Linked DNA regions of Anaerobacillus alkaliphilus. The protein of the gene in region 2 interacts with the protein of the main gene of each other region in a pairwise test. Links are inferred from orthologs where the notes say so. Each region holds a gene or a part of one and is shown on either strand. Other genes may lie near its edges.

The links.
Region 1: the proteins of odhB (region 2) and lpdA interact in binary tests that used the Escherichia coli proteins (3 or more experiments, as listed by UniProt). The link is inferred for Anaerobacillus alkaliphilus from one-to-one orthologs.

Annotation. Positions count from the first base shown.
Region 1 is NZ_QOUX01000046.1:467,037-482,161, forward strand. Bases 12,158-15,125 are described here. They hold lpdA (dihydrolipoyl dehydrogenase), read right to left. Parts: upstream 14,363-15,125; coding sequence 12,953-14,362; downstream 12,158-12,952. Other genes in these bases: DS745_RS17540 (FUSC family protein), read left to right, coding at 12,158-12,201; DS745_RS17545 (hypothetical protein), read left to right, coding at 12,335-12,718; DS745_RS17555 (dihydrolipoamide acetyltransferase family protein), read right to left, coding at 14,366-15,125. Outside these bases: translational GTPase TypA, read right to left, coding at 1-1,552; DS745_RS17480 (DUF5325 family protein), read left to right, coding at 1,723-1,905; DS745_RS17485 (inositol monophosphatase family protein), read right to left, coding at 1,931-2,719; DS745_RS17490 (hypothetical protein), read right to left, coding at 2,886-3,074; DS745_RS17495 (YktB family protein), read left to right, coding at 3,425-4,048; DS745_RS17500 (UPF0223 family protein), read right to left, coding at 4,078-4,356; DS745_RS17505 (NAD(P)H-dependent flavin oxidoreductase), read right to left, coding at 4,590-5,549; DS745_RS17510 (aminotransferase class I/II-fold pyridoxal phosphate-dependent enzyme), read left to right, coding at 5,940-7,418; DS745_RS17515 (GapA-binding peptide SR1P), read right to left, coding at 7,535-7,654; DS745_RS17520 (DUF3055 domain-containing protein), read right to left, coding at 7,818-8,114; DS745_RS17525 (hypothetical protein), read right to left, coding at 8,312-8,755; DS745_RS17530 (M23 family metallopeptidase), read right to left, coding at 8,938-10,029; DS745_RS17535 (polysaccharide deacetylase family protein), read right to left, coding at 10,164-10,988; more of DS745_RS17540, read left to right, coding at 11,146-12,157. UniProt on the Escherichia coli protein: Lipoamide dehydrogenase is a component of the glycine cleavage system as well as of the alpha-ketoacid dehydrogenase complexes.
Region 2 is NZ_QOUX01000039.1:108,691-123,847, reverse strand. Bases 4,389-7,388 are described here. They hold odhB (2-oxoglutarate dehydrogenase complex dihydrolipoyllysine-residue succinyltransferase), read right to left. Parts: upstream 6,507-7,388; coding sequence 5,271-6,506; downstream 4,389-5,270. Other genes in these bases: DS745_RS12280 (2-oxoglutarate dehydrogenase E1 component), read right to left, coding at 6,503-7,388; DS745_RS12290 (small, acid-soluble spore protein L), read right to left, coding at 4,892-5,050; DS745_RS12295 (lysophospholipid acyltransferase family protein), read right to left, coding at 4,389-4,786. Outside these bases: DS745_RS12325 (Cj0069 family protein), read right to left, coding at 1-252; DS745_RS12320 (hypothetical protein), read right to left, coding at 632-1,027; DS745_RS12315 (MBL fold metallo-hydrolase), read right to left, coding at 1,135-2,100; DS745_RS24915 (hypothetical protein), read right to left, coding at 2,217-2,366; DS745_RS12310 (ferritin-like domain-containing protein), read right to left, coding at 2,713-3,213; DS745_RS12305 (FbpB family small basic protein), read left to right, coding at 3,395-3,535; DS745_RS12300 (SCP2 sterol-binding domain-containing protein), read right to left, coding at 3,594-3,923; more of DS745_RS12295, read right to left, coding at 4,067-4,388; more of DS745_RS12280, read right to left, coding at 7,389-9,316; adhE (bifunctional acetaldehyde-CoA/alcohol dehydrogenase), read right to left, coding at 9,512-12,115; DS745_RS12270 (hypothetical protein), read right to left, coding at 12,173-12,400; DS745_RS12265 (GNAT family N-acetyltransferase), read left to right, coding at 12,567-13,745; DS745_RS12260 (FAD-dependent oxidoreductase), read right to left, coding at 13,924-15,075. UniProt on the Escherichia coli protein: E2 component of the 2-oxoglutarate dehydrogenase (OGDH) complex which catalyzes the second step in the conversion of 2-oxoglutarate to succinyl-CoA and CO(2).

The DNA.
Region 1 (15,125 bases), on a different replicon or contig from region 2:
GATCAACGAAAATAATACCACGATCTTCTACTTGCATAATTCCATATTGAGACGCTTTGCCATTCTCCATTGAAACAAGAACACCTTGACGTCTACCACCTACTCTACCTTCAATCATTGGTTGGTAGTTTTCAAACGTGTGGTTAATAATTCCATACCCTCTTGTTTGTGTCATGAATTCAGTAGAATATCCAATAAGACCACGGGCAGGAACAAGGAATTCTAAACGAACTGAACCTGAACCATTGTTAACCATATTTAGCATTTCACCTTTACGTTCCCCAATCGATTCCATGATAGCACCTGTATACTCTTCAGGAACATCAATTAATACACGCTCAACTGGTTCAGAACGAACACCGTCAATTTCTTTTACAATTACTTCAGGTTTTGAAACCTGTATTTCGTAACCTTCACGTCTCATATTCTCAATTAAGATAGATAAATGTAACTCACCACGACCTGAAACAACCCAAGCCTCAGGAGAATCAGTATCATCTACACGTAAACTAACATCAGTCTGTAATTGAGCACGTAGACGTTCTTCAATTTTCCTACTTGTTACGTACTTACCCTCTCGTCCAGCAAATGGGCTATTATTTACCGAGAATGTCATCTGTAGTGTTGGTTCATCAATACGCAAAATTGGTAGTGGCTCTTGAGCATCAATTGGACAAACTGTTTCACCGACATTAATTTCTTCCATACCAGAAACAGCAATAATATCTCCTGATACCGCTTCTTCAATTTCTACTCGCTTTAACCCGAGGAAACCAAATAGTTTTGTTACTCTGTACTGTTTCACAGATCCATCAAGCTTCATTAAAGCTACAGGTTGTCCTACTTTAATACTACCACGGAAAACACGACCAATCCCAACTCTTCCTAAATAGTCGTTGTAATCCAACATTGTTACTTGAAACTGAAGTGCTTCCTCACTATTATCTATTGGTGCTGGGATATGTTCGAGGATAGCTGAAAATAGATCATTCATATTTTCTTGTTGCTTAGCTGGATCAGAATCAGTGCTTGCAGTTCCATTAATTGCCGATGCAAATACGACAGGGAATTCTAATTGCTCTTCATCTGCTCCTAAATCAATTAACAAATCAACAACCTCATCGACTACTTCTAATGGTCTAGCTGACGGCTTGTCAATTTTGTTTACAACTACAATCGGTTTTAAATTCTGTTCTAATGCCTTTTTAAGAACAAAACGTGTTTGTGGCATACAGCCCTCGTAAGAGTCAACTACGAGTAAAACACCGTCTACCATCTTCATGATACGTTCAACTTCTCCACCAAAATCTGCGTGTCCAGGAGTATCTAGGATGTTAATACGTGTTTCACCGTATTGAATAGCAGTATTTTTAGCTAAGATTGTAATTCCTCTTTCTTTTTCTAAATCATTTGAGTCCATTGCTCTTTCTTGAACTTGCTCATTTGTTCGAAACGTTCCTGACTGGTGTAACAACTGGTCAACTAGAGTTGTTTTACCATGGTCAACGTGGGCAATAATCGCGATGTTTCGAATATTTTCTCGTTGCTTCATCTATGTGTCTCTCCTTAAAGGTAAAATATTTGTCCGAAATTGTTCACAACTGCTCTATTATAGCACAATTTTTAAAAAGGAATACTATTTTTACAATCTTATCTGCCAAAACAGAAAATAATTTGATTTTTGATGAAATACTTGTACACTAGAACTTAGGAGGGATTAACTTGAAAAAAGACCAAATTACCTTTTTATTATTATCTATTTTAACAACCTGTGCCATAATTGGAGTAGGCATTTCCATTTCCCTACAAAGTATCTTAGTATTTAGCTTATCCATTTTAACTGCTACCATATGTTGTGGATTTGGGTTTTCCTTAAGAAAGAAATTACGTTCTCAATCAAACTAAATAGAAACGCAATCAAGGGATGATTTCATCCCTTTTTATTTAAAAAATCATTTTGTAATTCTTGATATAGACCATTCTTAGCAACACAGAGAGAACTATTGTTTAAAAGATCTAGTTCCTTGCCATCTATCGTAGAAATCACAGCACCTACTTCTTTAATTAATATAGCTCCAGCAGCAAAGTCCCATGGCGAAAGGTTTAAACTAATATAACCGTCTATTCGATTAGCTGCTACAGAAGCCATTTCAATTGCAGCAGCTCCGTAAGCCCGAGTTCCACGACATTTACTTACTAAATCCTTTAATCGTTCATCTTTTAAAATCCAACCTGAATTTAACGCTATTAAGGCTTCACTTACTTTTGCCTCTTTAAGCATCGGCAATTGAACACCATTTAGGTAGGCCCCTTTATTTTCGAGTGCTAAATACAGTTCATCTGCCATAACATCGTAGATAATCCCTACTTTCCCTACTCCATCTTCATAAATTCCAACAGAAATAGCAAAATGCCGTTGTTGATGAACAAAGTTTGTAGTTCCATCTATAGGATCTATTATCCATACTGTTCCATCAAGTGTATTTAAATCTTTACCTGTACCTTCTTCACCCAAGATATAGTGCTTTGGAAACTCATTTGTAATTTGTTCACAGAAAAAGGCTTCAATTTTCCGGTCCATCTCTGTCACTAAATCATTGGGGTTGGATTTATATTCTACGATGAGCTCTGTTTGAAGTGAATGTTTAATTAACTGAGCAGCTTCTCTAACTATATTTTCTGCCTTATTCGCAATGAAATCCCAATCGTTGTTGCTCATTTTTTTCGTCTCCTTTGTCATCTATTGTTTCTCTATTATGACATAAACAAAGGGCGTTTATAAAGAAAACCGATCATCTATGATAAACCGTTACATCAAAAAAAGAATGATACATTAGCCTAAATAACCTAATTAGTATCATTCTTTTTACTATTACATTTTTCTGTTAAACTTCTAATCGGATCAACTCTAAACGGAATTTCTCGAGCTTTTTTTTACATTCAGCAATTTTTTTGTAGTCTCGAGCAACTAAAGCATCGTGTAGTGTCGCCAACTCATAATCAATCTCCAAGCGTAAAACAGCGATTCTTTTTTCGCCATCAGTCCTCTTAAACGTTTGAACAACTTGTTCCATGGTAACCTACACTCCTTTTTTGTATAGTATCTATTGACCTACTTAAGATTTTCATACAAGACTTGAGGAGACAAGATTTTACCGAATATTCTGATTTTATTAACTTTGCTTATTATAGCATATGTATAAGGACCCTAGAATGTTTCCACTAAAACGTCTCTTTCAGAAAAATATTTAGAAGATATTCTACCATTTGAGTATTTTAAGAAGTTCCCCCTTCAACTACTTAGTACCACCTAAAACCAATGACTAAACTAAATAATTAACCCTTTACTCATCCAGCGTTAATTTATGACATTCTTTATAGTTATGGTAAAATAGTTTTAAATAATTTCTGAGAGGAATTGATTATCATGTTTACTGGATTTAAACAAGAAGATTTTGATACCTTTTCACTTGAAGGCTTAGAAGAACGCATGGGAGCTATTCAAGGTAGAATCCAGCCTAAATTTAAGGAAATTGGTGAAGTTCTAAGTGGTGATTTGTCCGCAGTAAGTGGAAATGAAATGTATTTACATATTGCAAAACACGCACGTAGAACAGTAAACCCACCCAAGGATACTTGGCTAGCCATTTGTCATGATAAAAGAGGGTACAAAAAACACCCTCATTTTCAAGTTGGCTTATTCGATGACCACGTATTTATCTGGTTTGCCCTTATCTATGAAGCTCCAAATAAAACTAGCATAGCCCAAAACTTCTTAAATAATCTTGATGAAGTTTACGAAGTCATCCCAAAGGATTTTGTCATATCTTTAGATCATATGAAGAAAGATGCCTTTCAAGTAAAGGAATTGGATAAACAAGAATTTGAAAATATGCTGGTTCGTTTCCGTGATGTAAAAAAAGCAGAATTCTTAGTCGGCCGTCATATAGCCTCAGATGATCCAATTCTAAAGAGTGGTGATCAATTCCTTCAATTAGCGAGAAGCACTATGGAAACATTAATGCCGCTGTATAAAGCTTCTTTCTAACTTATTGAAAAATGAAAATAAAGCTCGGTCTAGCGCCCGAGCTTTATTTTCGTTTTAGCAGATTCTTTATTTAAGGCTTCTTTTACTACGTTGTAACAAATGTAATTGGACTGTTCATCAAATTCTCTAAAAAGCTGTTTTTCTTCACTTTTACTTGGAACGATTACTTTGAAACGTTTGTACAAATCTAGCATCCGAGCTTTATCAATGCCTTTTCCGTAAGCTTCTTCTATTCCTTGAAAAAACTGAACTACATCAATTACCTCTTCTTTTGTCCAGTCAAGAGATATTGGAATGTTTATATCCATAATTTGTCTCCTTGCATTCGGTTATTTAATAATTTAATAAGGCTGTTTTCGCAAAGTTTGTTGCTTTCGTAAAAATCCCAAAAGCCGGCTTTTTACACAAATTACTATGAATTCACCACTAATTTAGTAAGGAATGCTCTTTTCTCACATAATTTATTGGCTGATATCTTCATCTAGGGTATTTTTTCGATAATTTTAGGATAGAAAAGCCACAATGTATACGAAAAGAGCCTTTAATAAAAATTGTTCCATTTGGTTTGGATGGTGCTTGCTTGGCTCAACATTCTTTCAAACAACTCAGAGACTGTTGGGATATCATGAATTAACCCAACGACTTGTCCAGCCCAACCGAAACCTTCTTCAGGACATCCTTCATAAATATATTTTTTATTTGCTTCTCCACTAATATACGGTTTTAATAGTTCAAAGGTAGCTCCCTGCTTTTCCAAAGACAGAATTTGCTCTGTCCAACAATTTTTTAAGGCGCGGGCTGGGGCACCTATACTACGCTTTATAACAACCGTATCACTTTCTGTTAAATCAACTAACATATTTTTATACAAATCATGCGCATGAATGCATTCTTGCGTCGCTACAAAGCGTGTACCCATTTCCACACCTTCTGCACCTAAAGCTAGAGCAGCCATTAGACCTCTACCATCACCAATCCCACCTGAAGCTATCACAGGGATTGAGACTGCATCAACCACTTGAGGAATCAAAACAAGTGTGCTAACATCGTGTCTACCAAGATGACCCCCACCTTCTTGTCCAACAACCATGACAGCATCTGCCCCAAGTTCTTCTGCTTTCTCTGCTTGTCTTCTCGCTGCCACTAAGACTAGTTTCTTTACATCTACCCCTTTTAATCGGTCAAAAATAGGAGCTGGATTTCCTCCGGTCATTGATATTACCTGTACCTGTTCTTCCAAAGCTACTTCTAGCAAATGTTCAAATGGTCTACCGTGTTGTCCAATCGCAAAATTGACCCCAAAAGGCTTATTAGTTTTTTCTTTTACTTTTCGAATTTCTAATTTAAGGTCCTCAGGTGTTTTTAATGACATAGCTGTTATTTGACCTAGCCCCCCTGCATTACTAACAGCTGCAGCAAGGTCAGAATACGCTAAGTATGCAAGTCCACCTTGAATAATTGGGTACTTTATTTTTAACAATTTGGTTACTCTAGTTTCCAATTTATTTCCCCCTATTCGTATAAGTATACAAACTTTCTATTAATAATTTCCATACAAATGAAGAAAACTCCTTTTAAGAGGATATACTAGATATTTTTTACTTTGAATTTTTATTCGAATTTGATATACTCATTTTGTTTTGATAAAGCTATTTCGTAAAGGTTGTTGTTTTTCAGATAAGCAGCTTAGTCATTGAACAAAGTTTGGCGGGCATCTTTTCTAACCTCTAAACTGATTAATCAACAAAATACTCAATTATAAACGATACATTTTGTTGTAATCGCCACAAAGTTTACGAAAAGAGCCTTTGGTAATTAATTATTATAAAATTTTGTATCGGGTAATATCCGTTTCAAATATACTTTTAACTTATGAGGTGAATTAACTATTATGTCTCAACAAAAAACACCGTTATTCACTGGATTACTTGAACATGCAAAGAAAAATCCAGTACAATTTCATATCCCTGGTCATAAAAAAGGAACAGGAATGGACCCAGAGTTTCGTAGCTTTATAGGAGATAATGCTTTATCAATTGATTTAATCAATATTGGTCCTTTAGATGATCTTCATCATCCTCATGGGATGATAAAGGAGGCCCAACAGTTAGCGGCAGAAGCTTTCGGTGCTGATCATACGTTCTTTTCAGTTCAAGGTACTAGTGGCGCAATCATGACAATGATTATGAGCGTTTGTGGACCTGGCGACAAAATCATCGTTCCAAGAAATGTTCATAAATCAATTATGTCTGCAATTATTTTTTCTGGAGCAACACCTATTTTTATTCACCCAGTAATAGACCCTAACCTAGGAATTTCTCATGGCATAACGATAGAGGCAGTTGAAAAAGCTTTAAGTTCACATCCGGATGCAAAAGGATTACTAGTGATTAATCCTACGTATTTTGGTATTTCTGCTAACCTACAAAGAATTGTTGAAATTGCACACAGTTATGATATTCCAGTACTTGTAGATGAAGCTCATGGAGTTCATATTCATTTTCATGATGAACTACCAATGTCTGCGATGCAGGCAGGTGCAGACATGGCTGCCACAAGCGTACATAAACTGGGCGGTTCAATGACACAAAGCTCCGTATTGAATGTAAGAGGGAACTTGGTCTCACCCAAAAGAGTTCAGTCTATCATCAGTATGTTAACGACAACTTCAACTTCTTATTTACTTCTTGCCTCTCTTGACGTAGCAAGGAAACAGTTAGCTACGAAGGGTTATGATTTAATTGATCGAACAATTAAGTTAGCTAATGAGACAAGAGATCATATCAATGAAATTGAAGGTATTTACTGTGTCGGTCCTGAGATATTAGGATCAAAGGCAACCTATGATTTTGACCCAACTAAAATGATTATTTCTGTAAAAGACTTAGGCATTACCGGATATGAAGTTGAGGTCTGGTTACGAGAAAATTATAATATTGAAGTCGAGCTCTCTGACCTATACAACATCCTTTGTATTGTCTCTATTGGCGATAACATAGAAACTACCGGGCTTTTAATTGAGGCGTTAAAGAAACTCTCAAATAAGTTTATGGCCAAGTCAGAACGCGCAAAGCGAAATGAAATATTAGTGCATGTACCTGACATTCCAACTTTAGCTCTTTCTCCACGCGATGCTTTTTACGCGGAAACCGAGGTCATTCCATTTAAAGAATCAGCAGGGCGTATTATTGCTGAGTTCGTTATGGTGTACCCACCAGGTATTCCTATTTTTATACCTGGAGAAATCATTACTGAAGAAAATATTACGTACATTCAAGAAAATATCGATGTAGGCCTTCCTGTTCAAGGTCCTGAAGATGAAACATTTACATCTATTCGAGTAATTAAAGAAAGAAAAGCAATTAGTTAGGTCAGGCAATTGTGACATACTAATCAAGTACAAAGTGTTGGGTTCCTTGGTAGCACTTATAACAAAGAAGGTAGACAATAATTATTGTCTACCTTTTAATTTATAGCTAACTTAATTTATTTTTTAGATTGTTTATTTTTACAGTTTTCGCAGCAAGTTCCATACAGTGTCGAAACCTTCTCAGCTTCAAAATGTTCAATTACTTTCCCACAATTTTGACAAACGATAACACCCATTCAGTCCACCCCTTCAAAGTTTTTGTAAGCGTTTTAATATCGTTATACTAATAATAATATGACACAATTGTTCTGTCAAGGATAAATTGTATAACACATTTATAAAAAGTAAACACAAAAAAAGAGCCAAATCTTTGGATCTGCACTCTTTTTATCATAGAATTTAATATTGATTTTCAAAGCTCATTGTTGGTAACTTGCTGGTGAAAAATATAGCAAGGTCCTTAGCTTCGTTGTCACATTTAATTTGAAAAACCTTCTTAACATGTTCCCAATTTTCCGCTTCTTCAGCACATATTAACGTTGAACGACCGGTTTGCATACAGACTACTAGAGGCTTTCCAAAGAACATATTTGTATAAACGATTCCAAAATCATACCGGGCATTTTCAGTAGTAAAGCCAATAAATTGTACCTTTACATCTTCTTGCTCATCATAAAGTCTTTCAAATAAGTTCATCTACAAGGCCTCCTTTTTAAGTTTTCTGAATTTTATTATAACTAAAATAATTATAATAGTCAACCAGAAAATCATTTAAGGATAAAATTAATTCGAGTTGGATTGTCCTATTAAAACCTTATGAAACTTAGGTTTTAAATTGAAGTATTTATAAAATCAATAAAACTTAATTCTCATTTAGATACTATTATTATCAATTAAAAACTAAGGTAGTGTCTTCCTTTTTCACCAATAAACTTAGATATTTCTTCAAGAAATATTATATCCTCTTCTGTAACATCGTATCTAGCATCTTGACATTCAGCTAATAAAATACCCTTCAAATGGTGTCCATCGTAAAATGGAGCATAGGCCAAGGTTTTACCTTGACTTTTATGTATCGTTACCTCACCCCTGATACTACATATACTAAACATCCCATCCCCATATTTTACTACCTTTGGTTCTGAGAGATTTCCATACCCAATAAAATGACTAAAATACCCGTTACTGCAATTATAAATAGCCACGCCAAATTGATGCGGAAGAAGATTGCCCATTGTATTGATAATTCCAATATAGAAATCATTACACGTAGATACACGATCTGCAATCATCCCAACCTCAAGTCGCAATTCATCAAGTTTGTCAGATTTATTCACCTATATCCCTCCAAATGAGTAAAGCGCAAGGCGCTCGATGCTTTGAGTTCACTAAAATTAGTAGCCTAATCTTGTAATTCTTACAATATATAGCCTAACAAGAATAGCATAGAAGGATTGCGAATGCTGTCAATTTATGTCTGATTGCTAGAATTAATTTCTGACCCTTGTTTCATAAAGAACTATTCACCAAATACAGATTGTAGGATTATTTTTACTTCTTCTAGCGAAAATGGCTTCCAAAAAAGTTCTCCATAAATTAGAATATCTTGGTGCAAGTGTAGCTGAGTCCCATCTTTCTTAACAGCACCACTTGTACCTGAATTACCAACATATCCAATTACTGTTGAACTATTAACAACGTCACCCACTTTAATATCTTCGGGAATCGAGTCAAGATGAGCAAAACGATTCATGACGCCTTTATCATATTGAACCCAAACTTGCCTTCCGCGCAAACGATCAAAAATATATTCAGGGGTTTCTCCTAGCTTCACTGTTAAGTGTAAATCTTGATTTCTATTTTCTTGAGATACATATTCCTGATAGTCATGGTCAGCTCGAACAATAACCCCTTCAGCCATAGCATATACCGGTGTTGTAGTAGATATATGTTGTCCTGAAGCATACGCGTACCAATCAATACCTTCATGGTAGCCATTTCGGTATGCCCGCTTTGCCCCAGGAAGATGATTCGGAATTGTACTGACCTTTGCTCCTTCGATTGGTTTTGTTAAAAATCCTAAATAGTCTATCATTGAGTTTACAGTCCATTCCTCCTCCTCAATTAAATTAAAATAGGAAGAATTAGTTACTAAAGCTGACTCGTCCCACTCATAAAAAACATCACCTTCACTACCGTACCTAATATCAAGACCCAAAACTATTCTCAAGAAGTTTAATGGTAAGTAGATATTCTCCTCAACAACAAATAACTCAATATTATTTATAGGTAAGTAAACTCCATTCTTTTCTATCACAGGTACTCCATAAATGAACTTATAGATGTCCTCGCCAATCTCTATTTTTAAAGTACGGTGAATGGGGTCATACTGATATTCACCATTAAGAGATTTTACAAAATCAGGCACATTAATAACTCTTTCTTCACCAATCGTAGCTAAACTTATTCTTTTTAATTCATCTTTTTTTTCTAGCTGATAACCATAATAATTTTCCTTTGTAGCTTTTGTTTCTTGTTGTTCTAAATGTTGTCGTGCCCCACAAGCAGACATGATTAAGAAACTGCTTAGGAGTATTAGAAGCCACTTCATCTATTTCACCCTTTTAAACAATGCTAGTCACTATTTTGGCCATTTGATTACAAACCTAAACATAAACGGTCTGGTGCTTTCCTAAAAGCTCAACCAAAAAAAATACACCAACCAAAGTTAGTGTAGTTGGTGTATTACTTTATTTCCTTGGGGTTAACAAAATCATATCCCTTTTCCTGTAAACCTCTAATAATTAGTGGTAAAGCTTCTAGTGTCCATAAATGATCGTGCATTAGTAGGTTTGCTCCTGGTCTTAATAAGTTTGTATTAACCATTATTTCTGCTAAAGCATCTTTTTCCATATAATCCTTTTCGAAATCATACCCATAGGTCCAGTTCATCCATTGCATCGACTCTTCTTTGACCACTTGTTTTGAGGTATCTGTATTTACACCAAATGGGGCTCGAAAAAAACGAGGTCTTGTGCCTGTTATATCCTCAATTAGATCATTGAGTTCAATAATTTCTTGGCGCTGTTGTTCATCTGACAACTTTCTTAAATTCGGATGGGTCATTGTATGATTTCCAATTTCAAAACCTAAATCATGGATGTTTTTTAATTTAGCTTTCCCTTCTTCACTTTGAATGAAATGGCCATTAACAAAAAAGATCGCATTAATATTCTTTTCATGTAATAATTTTGCCATTTCTACAGAATAACGATTTGGCGCATCATCAATTGTTAGTAGTACCACCCGGTCACTCTCGGACTCTTTCAAGGGTTTAACAGTGTGGTCACTTTCTAATATATATCGGGCACTAGCTTCAATAACGTCATTGGCTCCTGTTTCATTTACTTCGATTTCATCAACTGTCACTTCTTCAATTATGATTTCTATCTCAGGTTGAACAACTTCACTTGTTTTCTCACCTTCTTGATTCTGGTTAGTTTCCGTAACGCAAGCAGATAGTATGAACACCATAGAAAGTAGTAAATATGCATTTTTTAACTTTTTCATCTTTCACCCCGATATTTAGCCTTTTCTAATACTTCTTCTATTATATTTTATAGATATTAACATAACCATACATAACCGTGAGTATAAAAATTAAAATTGTATATTTTACCAAAACCTACAAATACTATTACTACTAGAGATCAAAAGGTGAATTAAAATGAATCCATTTAAGTTTGTCGGTCGTAGAATTATCAAAACTGGTATTGCAGTTTTTATAACTGCATTAATTTGCTCGAAACTTGGTTTACCTGTAATTTTTGCTGTAATCACTGCCATTGTTACAACTGAACCTACCGCAGCAGACTCATTAAAAAGGGGCATTATCCGATTACCTGCTGCAGCAGTAGGTGCTGGGTTTGCTTTACTCTTTGATTTAATCCTTGGTCAAGGTGCACTAACCTTTGCTCTTGTTAGCATGCTCACTATTCTTTTATGTCACCATCTTAAACTAGATAACGGTACATTAGTTGCCACCCTTACTGCAGTTGCAATGATTCCTGGCGCCAACGAAGGAATTATTACAGAATTTCTGTTTAGACTTTCAGGTACTTCATTAGGAATTATTATTTCAACATTAGTAAACTTTGCTGTATTACCTCCAAGATTTGGACCGCTGCTCGTAAGTAAGGTAAATGAACTCTTTGAAAATACCGCCTTGCATTCAGAAGAATTGATTTCAGCTATCTCAAAGTCAACAAGCGCTAACGTCAATAGTAGTTTTAGAAAGCTACATCAAGATTTAGAGAAAGCTTTTCAATTGTGCCAATACCAAGAAGACGAATGGCAATATCGAAAGCGCGATGAACTTGAAGATAGATCCTTTCAATTTTTACAAAGAAAACTAACTAAATTGCAGAAATTAATCTCTCATGTTGGAAACCTGAGCTATGTTAACTTAAATGCTGGATTATCTTCCGCTGAAAAGAAACTACTTATGTCGTCAGCACAATTAATTACTCAATACTGTACAGAAAGTACAATTAAAAATGATCAACAACTGTCAGAATATAAGGAAGATATCTTTCATTTATTAAAAAAAGAAATTCAATCTAACTCAAATTACGGTCAAAAAGAAACCTTATTTTATGAACTACTTGGCATCCTTGACTGTTTATCCCAGTTACAAAAAGCAACTGAAGAAGAACGAGTGTTTTCAGAAAACAATAAGAATTACCCAGCATATATATTTGCAGAAAAAGTTCAATATGATTAACAGAGGAATTTAAGAGATTGTAATTTTTCAATTATGTAACAGTTTCATTACGAACAGAAAAATCACTGTTTTCCATGGTAAACTAAACTTGAATGTGAACTATTACCTATGGGAAAAGGAAGTGAATGGCGTTGTGTTAAGAATAAAATTAGCTATTTCTTTAATCCCTTTCTTCCTATTATTGTCGAGCTGTTCTCAAAATGAAGAAGTTATGACAAACTACCCTTTTTTACAAAAAAAAGATGAGAATATTACTTTGCTCTTTTCAGATGACCTTTTTCTTCATGCAGAAGGAAATTATTACGATGCACTGTTAGACGTTAAACGAAGATATCCTGAAAAAATACGTTCATTTAACATCATTCATTCTTCTGACAGAGATTTAGTCAGGCACTATGAAATTCAAGAGTATCCAACATTATTAGTTATACATAATAACTACATAACCATTCGTGTAGAAGGAAGTTTAAATAAAAGTGACATCTTAGAAGCGCTAGAAGAAGCATTAATAAAATAAGGCTGTTTTCGCAAAGTTTGTTGCTTTCGTAAAAATCCCAAAAACCGGATTTTTACACAAATTACTAAGATTTTGCCGCAAATTTTGTAAGTACTGCTCTTTTCTTACATAATTTATTGGCTGATATCTTCATCTAGGGTATTTTTTCAATTAATTTAGGATAAAAAAGCCACAATGTTTACGAGAAGAGCCTAAAATAAAAAAGAGACTGATTAAGTTCAGTCTCTTTTTATTTTATTTAACGATATGAATAGGCATACCAATAGCAACTTCAGCAGTTTCCATCGTAATTTCACCTAGTGATGGATGCGCATGGATTGTCATAGCGATATCTTCAGCAGTCATTCCTGCTTCAATCGCCACACAAGCTTCTGAAATCATATCAGATGCGTTAGTCCCAGCAATTTGAACACCAAGTACTAAGCCATCTTCTTTTCTAGTTACCATTTTCATAAATCCATCAGTTTCATCTAATGATAATGCACGACCATTAGCTGCAAATGGGAATTTAGATACGATAACATCATAACCAGCATCTTTAGCTTCAGCTTCTGTTAGACCCACAGAGGCAAGCTCTGGACCTGAGAAGACAACCGCTGGGATTGCCAAGTAATCCACTTCAGCCGGATGCCCTGAAATTACCTCAGCAGCGACTTTGCCCTCATATGATGCTTTATGAGCAAGTGCTGGACCTTCAACAATATCACCAATGGCAAATATACCTTTGATATTAGTTTTGCATTGCTTATCAACTTTTACTAAGCCACGGTCTGTCATTTCAATACCTACTTGTTCTAAACCTAGATCCTCAGTATTTGGACGACGACCTACAGTAACTAATACATAATCAGCCTCAAACGTCTGTGTTTCACCATTAATTTCTGCTGTAACTTTTACACCGTCAGCTGTTTCTTCAACACCTTGAGCTAAAGCTTTTGTGAAAATTTCAGCACCATTTTTCTTTAGACGCTTTGTTACTAACTGACTCATTTGTTTTTCGAAACCAGGAAGTACTTGAGCTCCGCCTTCTAAGATTGTTACATGTGTACCCAGATTTGAGTAAGCAGAACCAAGTTCTACACCGATATAGCCGCCACCAATAACAACCATTTTCTTAGGAACTTCTTTCAAAGCTAGTGCTCCAGTAGAAGAAATAACACGCTCAGTCCATTTAAATGCCGGCAGTTCAATAGGTCTTGACCCTGTAGCAATAATACAATTGTTGAACTTGTAAGTTTGAGAAGACTTATCATCCATAATACGAACTGTACTCTCATCAACAAAGTACGCTTCACCTTTAACAATGTCAACCTTGTTTCCTTTTAATAACGCTTCAACGCCACCCGTTAATTTATTAACGACAGACGCTTTCCACTTTTGCACTTTTGAGAAGTCTAAAGAAACATTACCTACAGTAATTCCGATATCTTCAGAATTTGTTGCATCATGATACTTGTGACCTGCTGAAATTAAAGCCTTTGATGGAATACATCCAACATTTAAACAAACTCCACCTAGGTTTTCTTTCTCGACAATCGTTACCTTTTGCCCTAACTGAGCTGCACGAATAGCTGCAACATATCCCCCAGGACCCGCTCCAATAATAAGTGTGTCTACCTCTACCGCAAAATCTCCTACTACCATTTTCTACGCCTCCATGACTAGTAATTGTGGATCGTTCAGTAAGCGTTTAATATGATTCAACGCATTTTGTGCAGTTGCCCCATCAATTAGTCTGTGATCAAAACTTAATGACAGCGCAAGCACAGGTGCAACGACAATTTCACCATTTAATACTACAGGTTTTTCTGCAATCCGTCCAATTCCAAGAATAGCAACTTCTGGATGATTAATTACAGGCGTGAACCATTGCCCTCCAGCTGAACCGATGTTTGTAATTGTACAAGAACCACCCTTCATTTTATCAGGCGATAATTTACCTTCACGAGCACTTGTTGCTAGTTCATTGATTTCAGCTGAGATTTTAAAGATTGATTTGCGGTCTGCATCTTTTACCACAGGAACAAGTAAACCTTTCTCTGTGTCAGCTGCAATACCTATATTAAAGTAGTGCTTATAAACTACTTCTTCATTTACATCATCAATTGAAGCATTTAATGTTGGGTATTCTCTTAGAGCAGATGTTAGGGCCTTCACTACATAAGGTAAATATGTTAACTTAATCCCTTTTTGTGCTGCAACATCCTTGAACTTTTTACGGTGTAACACTAATTCAGTTACATCCACTTCATCCATTAATGTTACGTGTGGAGCCGTGTGCTTAGAATTTACCATCGCATTTGAAATGGCTCTACGGATACCACTCATCTTCTCGCGAGTTTCTAGCTCACCATGAACTGCTTCATATGGTTTCACTGCTTTTTTCTCTGCAGCCGAACGTCCCTGT
Region 2 (15,157 bases):
TTGGCGGAGCATTTCAAAATAGCTCGATTCATCATCTAAATTACCTGGATTGATTCTGCTAATATAAGCATCTGCTTCAGCTGCGATATGCTCAATTAACTCCTTTTTCTTAGCTTCTGTATAAAAAATGACCTCTGCTGTCCACCCTACCGCCTTTAATGAGTTAACGATAGGCATTGTATCTGGCCTTAGTCCATCAGTACCCTTATCATTGCCGCCCTCTACTTCTAAGAAAATGACATGCTTTTTCATTCAAGCACCACCGATCCAAGATAGTTAAAACCCCTCTTACCTATCTTTTTTTATATTGTGAGCCTGTTAAAGATTTAATAAAAAAGAAGGCAACCACGGCTGTGATTACCTTCCAAAACCATACTCACATTACTGCCTATTCAAAACGGATGTTCTAGGGCCGTATCGGTTTTTATCTGCTGGAAACACCTCTTTCATTGGTATCTTCTAATGATGAATTACCATGTTCAAGGCTACCACACCTCTCAATTGAGATGAACGCTTTTAAAAACATATTAACTTTCCTTACATCTTCTTGAATGATTGGCTAGTGACTACAGTTTTTTCGAAAAGGAGCAACCCCCTCTTCGCTACTTATCATGTGCAGAAAAGGAAAAGCTTATTCATCCTTTTTTTCTTCTTGTTGAGGTAGTGGTGTCTCATATTTTTGTTTACACGTCTCATACATAGTAACCAAGTGGTCCTTCGTGTCTTGTACTGTTAAGATCATTTGAGCAGAACTATCTTTCAAGTGCTTAATATTACTGGAAAGAGCTTTTAAATCGTTGTTCGTGTCATCAATAGCCCTCGTTACTTTATCGCTAGTTGTTTTCAACTGATCAATTATTTCACTCCGGTTTTCATTAACAAATTTCAAAATATCTGTCGTCTTTTCATAACAACTATTGATACAGGAACTAAGATTTTTTTTAGACCTTAGCGCTACAACAATCGATCCAACTACCCCACCAATAACGGCACTTCGAATAATAAGTTTTTTTCTACTCTCTTCCAAACTCCCCATCCCCTTAATTAAGATTGTACTTATATTTTAACAATATTTAGCACAACTAGTACAACCTTTTAATCAAGGAATTTATAACATTATGAATGAATGATCACTCATATCTTGTGATAAAAAATAAAACCATTCTTTTTCACAGTTGCTAGCTCTCCTCTAGACTGCAACAAATCTAAGTGCCCGATAATCTCTGACATAGTTAACGTCGGTTCTTTCTGATAAACATGAGGGAAATATTGTTTGCACAGCTCAAAGCTTGTTATACCCTCTTCAGGAATCATGTTTCTTAAACGTCTAGCTTTTTCCTCTTGCTCTTCGAAACGCCCTTGCAATAACCCCTGTAAATCTTCTACCGGCTTTCCATGACCTGAATACACTATATCAACATGTAAATCTAAACATTTTTGCAAAGCATTACGATACTGAACCAAAGTTAGCGGTCTACTCTCTTCCTCACTATACGGGGGTTCTAATATCGCATTTGAGGAAATATGAGCAATAATATGGTCTCCACCAATTAATATTCGGTCTTCCTCATGATATAAAGAGATATGACTTTGAGCATGACCTGGGGTTTCAATGACTTTCCATCCTGAAAGCCCATTAATCGTGTCGCCTTCCTTGACATACTCATCTAAGCCTCTAGTGCCTGTAAATGATAGAAAATACTGGTTTGCTTTTACCATCTTGTCAATCAGTTCAACTGGGACACTATGCTCTTTAAAAAAGCTATAAAAATAACCTTCAATAAATGAGATAAATTCGGGATCTTTTCTCAACCATTTATCACTTTTCTCATGACCGATCACTTTAGCGTGAGGGAAAAGTGACTCGACTAACCCAACATGATCAGGATGATGATGTGTCAATATAATTTGGTCAACATCTGAAGGTAAGTACCCAAGACTCTTAAGGGAACGCTCTAACTCCTCTTTTGCCTCTACTGTGTTTGGACCTGTATCGACTAATGTTACTAGATCGCCTTTTATGATATAGATATTTACTGGGCCAACTAAAAATGGCGTAGGTAAAATAATCTTCTCGATCGTTTTGGCTTGCGAGATCATCTTATCAAACTCCTCCTCTTATCATATAACTATATTTTACAATAACATTGTAGAAATTGTTAGTATTTTCTAAAAATAAAAAAGGCTTAACCTTTGTTAAGCCCTTACCAGCCGTTTTAATTGTATGCTTCAGTAAGAAAGACATCTGTATCCAGTTTTTCAAACCCGGTACTAACAGGTTTTTTAAGTTCCCTTAGTTCTTTGCTGAGATGCTCAATCTTTCTTTCCATTTCTTCAAGAACCTTTACATCGATAGTTACTGTCATACGTAGTCCTCCTCATTAAGTATTAGCCCGAAGGCTTTAATTCATTAAATTGTTTTACTTATGTGAATATTCTAATAAATTAATACTGATTTGTAAACAACAATTTAACGCTGTAAACGATTACAATTATGTCTTTTTTGTGAACAAATATAACAAGGTGATTTACAACTGTGGATAAATATGTTTATAACTTCATGTAAAATACAAGTTAATGTTAATAACTTTTATTGAAGCTTGTCCTACCTAGTTATTTTTTGTGGATAAAATTGTGTATATGTCACAACTTACCCACACCCACTAAAACAAATGTTGCCAGGAAAAGATCACTTACTCCTGGCAGATTTTTTTATGAGTATTCTATTGGATAGTAAGAAGGTACCAATTGAAAATCGTATCCTCTTTTTTCATCAGAATTTCTAATTAAAAGGTGGTTAATCATTGAGAGATGACGCATTTCATCTTGAATGAATTCATTCATTTTTTCACGTAGATCAGCGTAAGGGGATAATTGTCTGATTTTCTTATAAATTGCTATAATATCTAGTTTTTGTGCAAAAATGTCTTGAATCCCTTTTTCATATGATTCAGGAATTTCAAACGTTGGTGCATCTCCACCTGCCTGTTGACCTGTTAACGTAAAGTAAATCTTTTTAAATTCTTCAATATGATCTCGTTCATCCTTAAGCATTGATTGCAGATACATGGACGCTCGTTTTGTGGGTGCAACTACTGTTAAATAATCAAACGTAAGCTCAGTTATAGCCTCAAATCTTACTACATCGGTCATTAACTTGAGTATCTTTGAATTACCATGAAAAGAATCTTGGCGATAGTTATTAAAATACATATAATCACACTCCGCTCTTAGACTACTACACATTTTTCTTATACAATATGTATCTTTTTATAATAGGTGATTATAAAAATATTTACTGATAATTCGAATTATTGTAACAAATAGACCTCCAAATGTAAGCGTTTATCCTTTATAATAAAAGTGTCAAATACATTAAAAGGAACGATGCAAAATGAGAAAGACATTCAGTAAGTCATTCGAGGAATTAGTAGCGGAAAATAAAAAGCAGCTTTTGAACGATCCTGACGCACTTAGAAAAATTGAGCGTAAGCTAGAAAATAAGCAAGTCGATTATTCTAAAAAAATTAATTAAACGTTTATTTAATTTTGATAAGTAAGAAAAAAGCCCACTGAATGGTGGGCTTTTAGTATTACTCGTACTTCTTTAGAATTGATTGTAGCTTTAAAGCTAAACCTAACTCACCTTTTATTTTTAGTTTTCCGCTCATATAAGCCACTGTTGGGTTAAGCTTACCAGCGATAAGTTTTAATAAATTTTGATCTGATAATTGTAATGTACAATTAGGATCTTCTTGTACTTCATTGAAAACTTGTACTTTCTCATCTCTAATAATTACTTGGTACGTACCTTCCTCATCACCACTTAGATCAAATTGATAGGCTACATTAACACCTTGTATCCCTTCTGAATGGTCATTCATTTTTTGTGCAAGCTGAAGTAACGTTTCTTTTACTGTCATGGGATTGCCCTCCTAAAAATACAAACTTATATTAATATAATTACATCATAACATGAAATTACAGATTTGTTTTTGAATTTTTCTAAAAAATGAAATATTTAATAAAACACCTTAAGACCGACACGGTCTTAAGGCAAGGAATTTTATTGTTTTAGTTCACTTTCAATAATTGCGTGTACTTCTGATGCAAGAGTCTTGATGTCTTTTTCTAAATAGTCCGTGGGCTGAAGCGCAGGTAATATCGTCACTGAAACTTCCGCAGGTTTTATGATGTTTTTATTTTGCTCCATAATTTTAAATGATCCCTTAATGGCAATCGGAATAATTGGAACCTCCGCTTTCTGTGCTAATTTAAAACTACCTGCTTTAAAGAGGTTCATCTTCATCCCTTTACTTCTCGTTCCCTCTGGGAAAATCACGATTGAAGTGCCCTGTTTAATGTTTTCCGCTCCCTGGTTAATTGCATGTATTGCTTGGCGGCGATCCTTACGGTCAAGAAAAACACAATTCATATAAACCATCCAATCACGCACAATTGGTAGTTTTTTCACTTCAATTTTTGAAATAAAGCCAATTGGTCTTTCTAAATAACCAAGTAAAATTGGAATATCAAAATTTCCTTGATGGTTACTGACAATAACAAATGAACCTTGCTTAGGCAAATTTTCTTTACCTTTGATCTCAATTACTGAGCCAGTTAACTTCACAAGTTGTTTCGCCCAGTTGCTAGACGTTTTAAAAACTAACTGCTCCATCTCTTCTTTTCTACCAGCTTTTTGCAATTTTTTCACCTTCAATAAAGAAGGGTATGTAATAAAAAGATGATACCAGAAATAAACAAACCAAATAACCGTTCTAATCATACCGAACCTCCAAAAAATCTATTAACTCTACTATTATACTAGTTTGAAGAGTTTTTTAAAGAAAAAAATGGTCGGTATCTTTAGAAAAGATACCGACCAAGGCCATTATATCTTTGTATTACTCTTTTTTGCTAGAAGAGCACCTTTACTTAACGGTTCCGTTGAGAACTCATGATCAGGAGACACTCCCATTGGATTTACACTTGGCTCTCCCATAACCGCGTTATCTCGCTTTCCTTTTGTAGGCCTTGGCTTTCTTGCCATAAAAGATCACCTCCTATAGGTTGGACACCTTTTCTGTGCCAGACATACATAACTTTCCCTCTATAAGCGATGATTATTATTTTTGTTTTATAAAATTGAAACTAAATTGCAATCTGATTTAACTGTTGAAGGTTGTGTACCAATCAATATTACTTTGCAAATAATCCAGTTCAGTTAATAGCAAAAAAGGGCCAACCGCAGTGGTTGACCCTTACTTTTATTATCCAAGGAATAATGATTCTGGATCTTCTAATAACTCTTTTACTTTTACAAGGAAGCCTACAGCTTCTTTACCGTCGATAATACGGTGGTCATAAGAAAGAGCTAAGTACATCATTGGACGATTTTCAAAGCGCTCATCATCAATTGCAACTGGTCTCATTTGGATTTTATGCATTCCTAAGATACCTACTTGAGGAGCATTAAGGATTGGTGTTGACCATAAAGATCCAAACACACCCCCGTTTGTAATCGTGAATGTACCACCTTGAAGATCATCCAGCTTAAGTTTGTTATCTCTAGCTTTTTTCGCAAGGTCACCGATCTCGCGCTCGATTTCAGCGAAACCTAAGCGATCAGCATCTCTTACAACTGGAACCACTAAGCCTTCATCAGTTGATACGGCAACACCGATGTCATAGAACTTTTTCAGAACGATCTCGTCGCCTTGAATTTCCGCATTTACTAATGGGAATTTTTTCAACGCAATGATTACCGCTTTTGTAAAGAATGACATAAAGCCTAACTTTACACCATTTTGATCAAAGAATTGATCTTTGCGACGTTTACGTAGATCTAGTAACGCTGACATATCAACTTCATTATATGTTGTTAACATTGCAGCAGTTTGTTGTGCTTCAACTAGACGCTTTGCAATCGTTTGACGACGACGTGACATTTTAATTCTTTCTGTCGGTTTGGCAAATGAACCAGCGCTCGCCTTAGGAGCCTCAGGTGCTGGTTTTGCAGCTGGTGCAGGCGTTGGTGCTGGAGCATTCTGATATGCTGCTACGTCTTGCTTTCTAACTCTACCAAGCGGGTCATTTGTAGCCACTTCGTTTAAGTTGATACCTTTTTCACGAGCAAGCTTTCTAGCAGATGGGAATGCTAAAGTTCTTTCACCTTTCGTATCTTCTTCTACGACTGGTTGTTCTTCTTTCGCTTCAACTACTTTTTCTACTTTCGCTTCTGCTTGTGGTGCAGGTGTAGCAGCAGCTTCAACACCTTCAACAATATAAGCGATTACTTCACCAACTTCAACTGTATCACCTGGTTGTTTTAGTACTTCTTTTAAGATCCCTGAAGTTTCAGCATTGATTTCTACATTTACCTTATCTGTTTCTAACTCAACAATGTAATCCCCGGCATTAACTCTGTCTCCTGGTTGTTTTAACCATGCAGCAATTGTTCCTTCTGTTACTGATTCTGCAAGTTGGGGAACGATAATTTCGATCATCCCTGATGCCCTCCCTTTAACGTTTCCGCTATAATTCGTTTTTGTTCTACTTTATGAGCTGTCGGATCTCCTTCAGCTGGACTTGAACGGTAAGGTCTACCGACGTACTTAATTTTTAGATGTTCAGGGGCAACAGAGCGAATTTTTAAATTCATATATGACCATGCTCCCATATTTTGCGGTTCTTCTTGTACCCAAACTACTTCTTCAAGCGCTGGGAAACGTAACATGACTTCTTTCACTTTTTCTTTCGGGAATGGATATAACTCTTCCACTCTCACAATATGAAGCCAATCTGTATTTTCAGTTTGCTCCATCACTGCCTCTTGTAGGTCGATAGCAATTTTACCTGAACATAAAACAAGGCGTTTTACCGCTTCCGGTTTAGATGAGATCGTGTCTTCTACAATTGGGTTGAACTTTCCTTCTGCTAATTCAATAGCAGTTGAAGCTGTTAGTCGATGACGCAGTAAGCTCTTCGGTGTCATCAATACAAGCGGACGTACATATTCTTTTCCAAGTGTAGCTGCTTGTCTTCTGAGCATGTGGAAGTATTGAGCTGAGCTCGTTAAGTTACCAACCGTCCAGTTATTTTCTGCAGCTAATTGTAAGAAGCGTTCTAAACGAGCACTTGAGTGTTCTGGTCCTTGACCTTCAAATCCGTGTGGTAATAATAATACTAAACCAGATTTCTGCGACCACTTAGCTCTACCTGCAGCAATAAATTGATCAAACATAACTTGGGCACCGTTAGCGAAGTCTCCATATTGAGCTTCCCATAAAACGAGTGACTCTTGAGCTGTTACATTGTATCCGTAATCAAATCCAACAACTGCCATTTCAGATAATGGGCTATTATGAACAGCAAATGATGCTTTACTTGTACTTAACTGATGAAGTGGTGAGAACTTCTTACCAGTTTTATAATCATTTAAGACTACATGTCTTTGAGCAAACGTTCCACGTTCAGAATCTTGCCCTGTTAATCTGATCGGTGTTCCATCATGTAAGATTGTTGCAAAAGCAAGCGTCTCTGCTTGACCCCAATCAATCTTACCTTCGTCACCCATAGCCGCTTTACGTCGTGTTAAGATGTTTTCTAGTTTTGGGAAAACATAAAACTCATCAGGCCATTTTAATAATTCCTCATTTATATCAATAAGTATTTCTTTCGACACTTTTGTTTCAATGTGATCAAACGGGAATTTTACATTTCCAGAACGCTCACTAGAAGCAATCTTTTCAACGCCCAGCTTTTTAACAGTTTCATAACTTTGCTGTAACCTTTGCTTTGCTTCTTGCTCATACTGATTAAAGTCTTCTGTAATAATTCCGTCTTTAATTAATGAATTCTTATAAAGCGTTTTTACCGTTGGGTGTTGTCGAATAAATTCGTACATTTGCGGCTGAGTAGTTGCTGGCTCATCCATTTCGTTATGACCGTAACGGCGATATCCAATTAAATCAATAATAAAGTCTTGTTTAAACTTTTTACGATACTCAAACGCAAACAAAATCGCCGATAGACAAGCTTCAGGGTCATCAGCATTTACATGGATAATCGGCACTTCAAATCCTTTTGCTAAATCACTAGCATATAACGTAGATCTTGAGTCACCGCTATTTGTTGTGAAACCGATATTATTATTTGCAATTATATGAATACTACCGCCAATTGAGTATCCAGTTAAGCGGCTTAAATTTAATGTTTCGGCTACAATCCCTTGTCCTGGGAAAGCTGCGTCACCGTGTATGATAATTGAATACGCACTATTAGTATCCTGAACAGGATATCCCTTTGTTGATCGATTATCTTGAACAGCTCGAGTGTATCCTTGAACGATAGGCGCAACAAATTCAAGGTGACTAGGATTATTCGCTAATGACACCTTGGCTCTTTTCTGAATATCTAAATCTGCACCCAGATGGTATTTTACATCTCCAGTCCAACCAAAGTTGATACCAGTAGATCCTTCTGAAGGAACAAGTTCTTTATTTGGAGCTTGTTGGAATTCTGCAAAGATCTTTTCATATGGCTTGTTTAAAACGTGAGCTAAAACACTCAATCTACCACGATGAGCCATACCAATCATTACATTTTTTACACCGTCTTCAACAGATTGTCTAATTACTTCCTGTAACATTGGGATAAGTGTGTCTAATCCTTCTACAGAAAAACGTTTTTGTCCAACAAACGTACGTTGTAGGAAGTTTTCGAACTCTTCTACTTCAATCAAGCTTTTTAGAAGGTTCTTTTTGCGATCTTCTGGTAGGCTATGATACATTGCTCCCTTTTCAATTTGTTCAGTTAACCATTGGTTTTGGTCATCTTTATGAACATGGCTTAACTCAAAACCTAGTGTCTTTGTATAACAATCTTTTAAATAAAGATATGCATCATAGGCGTTTTCTAAATAAATTGGTGCAACGTTACAAATGACATTTGCAGGTAACTTTTCTAAATCTGATCTTGTTAGCTGAAAATCTGCTAAATTTAAATCCTGTCTTTTTGAATCTGTCTTAATTGGATTTAAATTAGCATAAAGATGCCCAAAATTACGGATATGGTCCGCTAATTTCGTAGCTGAGACTACTTTCATTAAATCCGATGTACTCATTGAACCAGTAGGTGTTGCTTGTTCCTCATTCCTAGTGATAGGAGGACCCCACTTCTCAAATAAGTTTCTAAGTTCCTCGTCTACCTGGTTAGGATCTTCTCTAAATAGATCGTAAACATCCATTAGGTAGGCTAAATTAGGACCAGAAAAGCTTTGCCAAGGATCTTCGTTGCTATCAAATAATCTTCCCATCCAACAAACCCTCCAAATAATTATACATACACTTATTCCTTGCTCATTTCATAACAAATCATTACATTATAATAATTTATAACACATTTACAACATTACCATAGTGTTTAGAATTTTTCAAAAGGAAAACGCTTAAATTGGCAAAAAAGGAAAAGTCAATCCCTACTTATGTAAGGATTGACTTTTATTTGATATTTAAACACCTTTAAATGCATTTCTGTAAATTTGAGCAAGCTCTGTCACTAATGGAAGTTTAGGATTTGCTGTAGTACATTGATCCTCAAATGCACGATCTGCTAATTGATCTACTCTACTATCAAAATCCTTCTTCTTAACACCGCAAGCTTCAATGCTCATAGGAATATCCAATTCTTTGGCTAACTTAATAATGGCTTGAATTAGGCTTTCTACACCTTCTTCAGTTGTACTTGCTGGTAAACCTAGCATTCTAGCAATCTCTGCATAGCGCTCATCGGCAATGTAGTGCTCGTATTTAGGGAAAGCTGTAAATTTCTTAGGTTTTGTAGCATTGTAACGAATAACATGTGGCATTAAGATCGTATTGGCACGACCGTGAGCGATATGGAATTCCGCTCCTAATTTGTGTGCTAAGCTATGATTAATACCTAAGAATGCATTGGCAAATGCCATACCAGCAATTGTTGACGCGTTATGCATTTTTTCACGGGCTACTTCATCATTTCCGTTACGGTATGCAGTTGGTAAGTGTTTGAATACTAGTTGTATAGCTTTCAACGCTAGACCATCAGTATAGTCGTTAGCCATTACTGAAACGTACGCTTCAATCGCATGAGTTAATACGTCCATACCTGTATCAGCTGTCACACCTTTTGGTACAGTCATAACAAATTGCGGATCAATAATTGCTACGTCTGGAGTTAACTCATAATCTGCTAATGGGTACTTTGTATTATTTGCTCTGTCAGTAATAACTGAGAAAGAAGTAACTTCAGATCCCGTGCCTGATGTTGTTGGGATCGCTACAAATTGAGCTTTTTGACCTAACTTAGGATATTTAACGACACGCTTACGAATGTCTAAGAACTTTTGCTTTAAGCCATGGAAGTCTGCATCTGGGTGCTCATAGAATACCCACATACCTTTAGCTGCGTCCATTGCTGAACCACCACCAAGAGCGATGATGCAATCTGGTTGGAAGTTGTGCATCATTTCTGCACCAGCCATAACTGTTTCGATTGATGGATCTGGTTCAACATTTGAGAAGATTTCACAATGCACATAGTCAGCTCGTTGTCTTAGGTAATATAGTACTTTATCAACATAACCTAATTTCACCATGAATGGGTCTGTAACAATTAAAGCTTTTGTGATATTTGGCATTTTTGCTAAATATTGAGTTGAATGCTTTTCAAAGAAGATCTTTGGTGGAACTTTAAACCATTGCATATTCACATTCCTTCTCGCAAGACGCTTGATATTTAATAAATGAACAGTACTTACGTTTTGAGAAACTGAGTTTTTACCATAAGAACCACAACCTAAAGTTAATGACGGTAAAAACGCATTGTAGATGTCACCAATAGCCCCTTGAGAAGACGGTGCGTTAGCAATAATACGGCAAGCTCTCATTCGAATACCATACTGAGTTAGAACTTCTTCGTTGTTAGAGTGAATAACTGCAGAGTGTCCTAAACCACCGAACTCTAACATTTCTTCAGCACGTTTGAAACCTTCTTCTGTGCTGTTTACTTTGTAGCAAGCTAATACTGGACTTAATTTTTCTCTAGAAAGCGGGTGATCCGGTCCTACTCCAGTTAACTCAGCAACAAGGATTTTAGTAAATTCAGGCACATTTACTCCTGCTTTTTTTGCAATTTCAAATGCTGGCTTCCCTACGATATCTGGATTCACAGCGCAAGACTGCTCGTTAATTACTAGCTTTTCTACTTTTTTCTTCTCTTCTTCGTTTAAGAAGTAGCAGTTGTTCGCAATCATTTCATTTTTAACTTCTTCGTAAATCTCTTTATCAACAATTACCGCTTGCTCAGAAGCACAAATCATTCCATTATCGAACGATTTAGATAAGATTAAGTCGTTAACTGAACGTTTCACAGACGCTGTTTTTTCAATGTAGCATGGTACGTTACCTGGGCCTACACCTAACGCAGGTTTACCTGTGCTATATGCTGACTTAACCATACCTGCTCCACCTGTTGCAAGTACTAATGCAGTTCCTGGATGGTTCATTAATTGTTGTGTCGCATCAATGGATGGAGCATCAATCCATTGTACACAATGCTCTGGTGCTCCAGCTTTTATTGCTGCATCACGAACAATACGGGCAGCTTCACTACTACATTTTTGGGCAGATGGATGAAAAGCAAAGATGATTGGATTTCTAGTTTTAACAGCGATTATTGCTTTAAACATTGTTGTAGATGTAGGATTTGTTACAGGAGTTACCCCTGCTACTACCCCTACAGGCTCTGCAATTTCAATGACACCACTATGTTCATTATCACTAATGACACCCACAGTTTTATCGTATTTAATATTGTGGTACACATATTCAGTAGCAAACATATTCTTAATGATTTTGTCTTCATATACGCCACGACCTGTTTCTTCCACAGCAAGCTTAGCTAACGGCATGTGTTGGTCTAGTCCAGCAAGAGCCATTTCTTTTACAATTCGATCAATAGTTTCTTGATCAAGTTGTAGGAATGCATCTAAAGCCTTTTTCCCATTTTCAACTAACGTGTTAATCATTTTTGAAACATCATCTTGTTTTTTTATCTCTTTTTCAATTACTGCCATTTTAACGGCCTCCCCGCAAAGTTTGTGAAGTGTTGAACATAGTCTATTAAAAATTTTTTATTCGCAAACCGGATTTCTTTGTATTTTTGTAATTGAGATATCCTTATACATTTTAGAATTTTCCTTAATGATACATACGTAATTTACTGTCCAGATATATGAAGGAATTTCTTTCCCGTCCTCAAACATCATCGCATCAAATTCGTCTCCAACAAGTTCTTCAAACATTTGTTGTGAATATGTTTCAGTATCTGTAGAGAAGTCTTTCCATTCGCATAAGATCATTTAGCTCAACTCCTTTTCTTTTCTTGTCTTCATTGTAGCACATTATATTTTTGGAAACAGTGAAGAAATAATGTCCGTTTTTAAACCGCTTTCAAAGTTATATTTAAAGGATTCCTCTAATATAGTAGCGAAATGGTACATACAAATTTCTATAGAGGTGACCAAAATGAACATTCGAAAGCTCTCGAAGGATGAGATGGATTACAGCATTTCAATGTCTGAATTTGCTTTTCAATTAGAATTAACAGATGAGCAACGCCAACAACGAAAAGACATGATGAACCCTGAAGAAACATGGGTCGCCGTAGAAAATGATGAAATCATATCAAAAGTAACTACCCTACCTTTTAAGACATACATTCAAGGAAAGGAATTTCTGATGGGCGGAGTTTCTGGTGTTGTAACATGGCCCGAAAATCGTAGAGGCGGGTTAGTGAAAACTTTACTAAAGAAGAGTTTAGAAGAGATGAAGGAAAAAGAACAAACGATTTCGTTTCTATTTCCTTTCTCTATTCCATTTTACCGAAAATATGGCTGGGAGCTTTTCACCGATAAAAAATTGGTTACTGTAAAGAAAGATCAATTTCCTCGCTTTCCTAAAAGGACTGGCACGATTCGAAGGGTTTCAAAAGATTATGAGTTACTCTCTTCTATTTATGAGAAATTTGCTCCTAGGTTTAATGGAATGCTTGTCCGGGATAAAAAATGGTGGAATGGTAGACTCTTTGCAAATATGAAGGGACAAATGGCTGTCTATTATGATGAACAAGGTGAAGCTCAAGGTTATCTCGCGTATGATGTGAAACACCGAGTTATGAAAGTCCATGAGCTCGTTTATTTAAATACTGATGCTTGGAAATCTTTGTGGCACTTCATTTCCGATCACGATTCGATGATTGAAACTGTCGAGTATAAAACATCGGCTAATGACCCTGCCTTATTTTTCATTAGTAACCCGTTAGTTGAACAAAAAGTTGAAGCCTACTTCATGGCAAGGATTGTTGATGTAAAACCATTCCTTTCACAATATCCTTTTCATTTGGCGGAAGGTGAAACGGTAGTTCTCCATGTTGAGGATGAGTTTTGCGAATGGAATAATGGAACGTATTTTATAACCAATCGTGAGGTAAAGTTTTTTGAGCAAGCCAAGGAGGGTGCTTCATGCACTCATCCACCGAAACGTGGGGTTACTTGTACCGTTCAGCATCTAACCGCTATGTTGTTAAACTATCAAAAACCAACTACCTTATTATATTTTGATGCGATATCGGGGAGCGAAAACGAGATCAAATTACTAGAAAAAGTGATTCCAGCTAGAGAACCAGCATTTTATGATTTCTTTTAAGGGGAAACCGGGCAGAGGCCCGGTTTTTTTGCTGTAATAAACGAAGTTTGCAAGGCGCACTTTATGTTATTCGATCATTTCATAACGTCTTTCTATCATGTTGTTTTGTTATTCGATCATTTCGGTGCATTATTCGATCATTTCATTGAGTTATTCGATCATTCACTATTTTAAACTGTTAAAACGAAGAAATTATCCTCTCGGCTCCTCTTCTTGCACCAGAAATATTTCTAGCCACTGGCCCCAATTGAAGCTCTGCTAATGCCCCTAACAAATAAAGTCCTTCATCCCATTCTAACGATTGTTTAGGAATTGGGTATCCGCATGAAGCGCAAGGTAAGCAATAGGTTTGAATAAGCTCTTGTAACCACTCCATTCCGGGCGGTTTCTGTTCGAACCCAGTGGCTAAAAGAATGGCATCTGCTGAAAGTACCTCACCTGACTTCAGTGTAAGTAACTCGTCTGAGACATCCATTACTTCATCTATTTTTACGTCTAAAATGCCAGATTTTTTACGGCGCTCAATTTCGGTCTTCAATTCTACTGGTAATGAACCTGAAAATCGTGCAGCTTTTATTACTTTTCTTCGCTCTTCGTAGCAATGAATTTGGTGAAACCTACTCATGTATTTTGGACCCAACCATCCCGGATCTGAGTCGAATTGGTGCACTTTAAGTGGATGCCTTGTCAGTATTGTAACGTTTTCCGGAAGAAGATTACTCCACTTGATCGCAGCGTGAGCAGCACTAATTCCTGCTCCAACAATTACAATCGAACTTCTTACAGCTATCTCTTCTTTATCATCAAACACATGTACGATGTTACTTCCCTCTTTTTTCCCTTCTCTCGCCCATTCCGGCCACCTTAGTTGGTCACTTAAGCCAATCGCAATCACAACATTTACAGCTTTTATTTCAACATTATTTTCAAGTGTAACAATCCAACCTTCGCGAAATTTTTTTAAGGCTTTTACTCTCCCTTGAACCCAACATTTATCTATATTAATTTGTTCTAGTACTTCATCACAATGTTGATTAAAAAGATGTAAATCTGGTCGATCATAAGGTGCATAAAATTTAACAAAACCTTGGTTTCGGTGTTGCTTTGCATATTTTTCAAGAGCAAATGGACTTGGATCTATATGATGAATTGACGGAGACCGTAAATATGACATCCCTATGGTTTTTGTGAAACTTCTCCAGTTCGATAATGGCTTTTCTTTTGGATCAATAATGTTTAAATCATGGGCTTTTATATGTAGACTTTGTCTTAAATAGCTAGCCATTGTGCAACCTTGGATGCCGCCACCGATGATAACCCATTTTTTCATGTCTATTCTCCTTTTTAAAACGTAATGATTACTAATTATTAAGATATATGATACTATATCTATATGCTAAAACACAAAACGA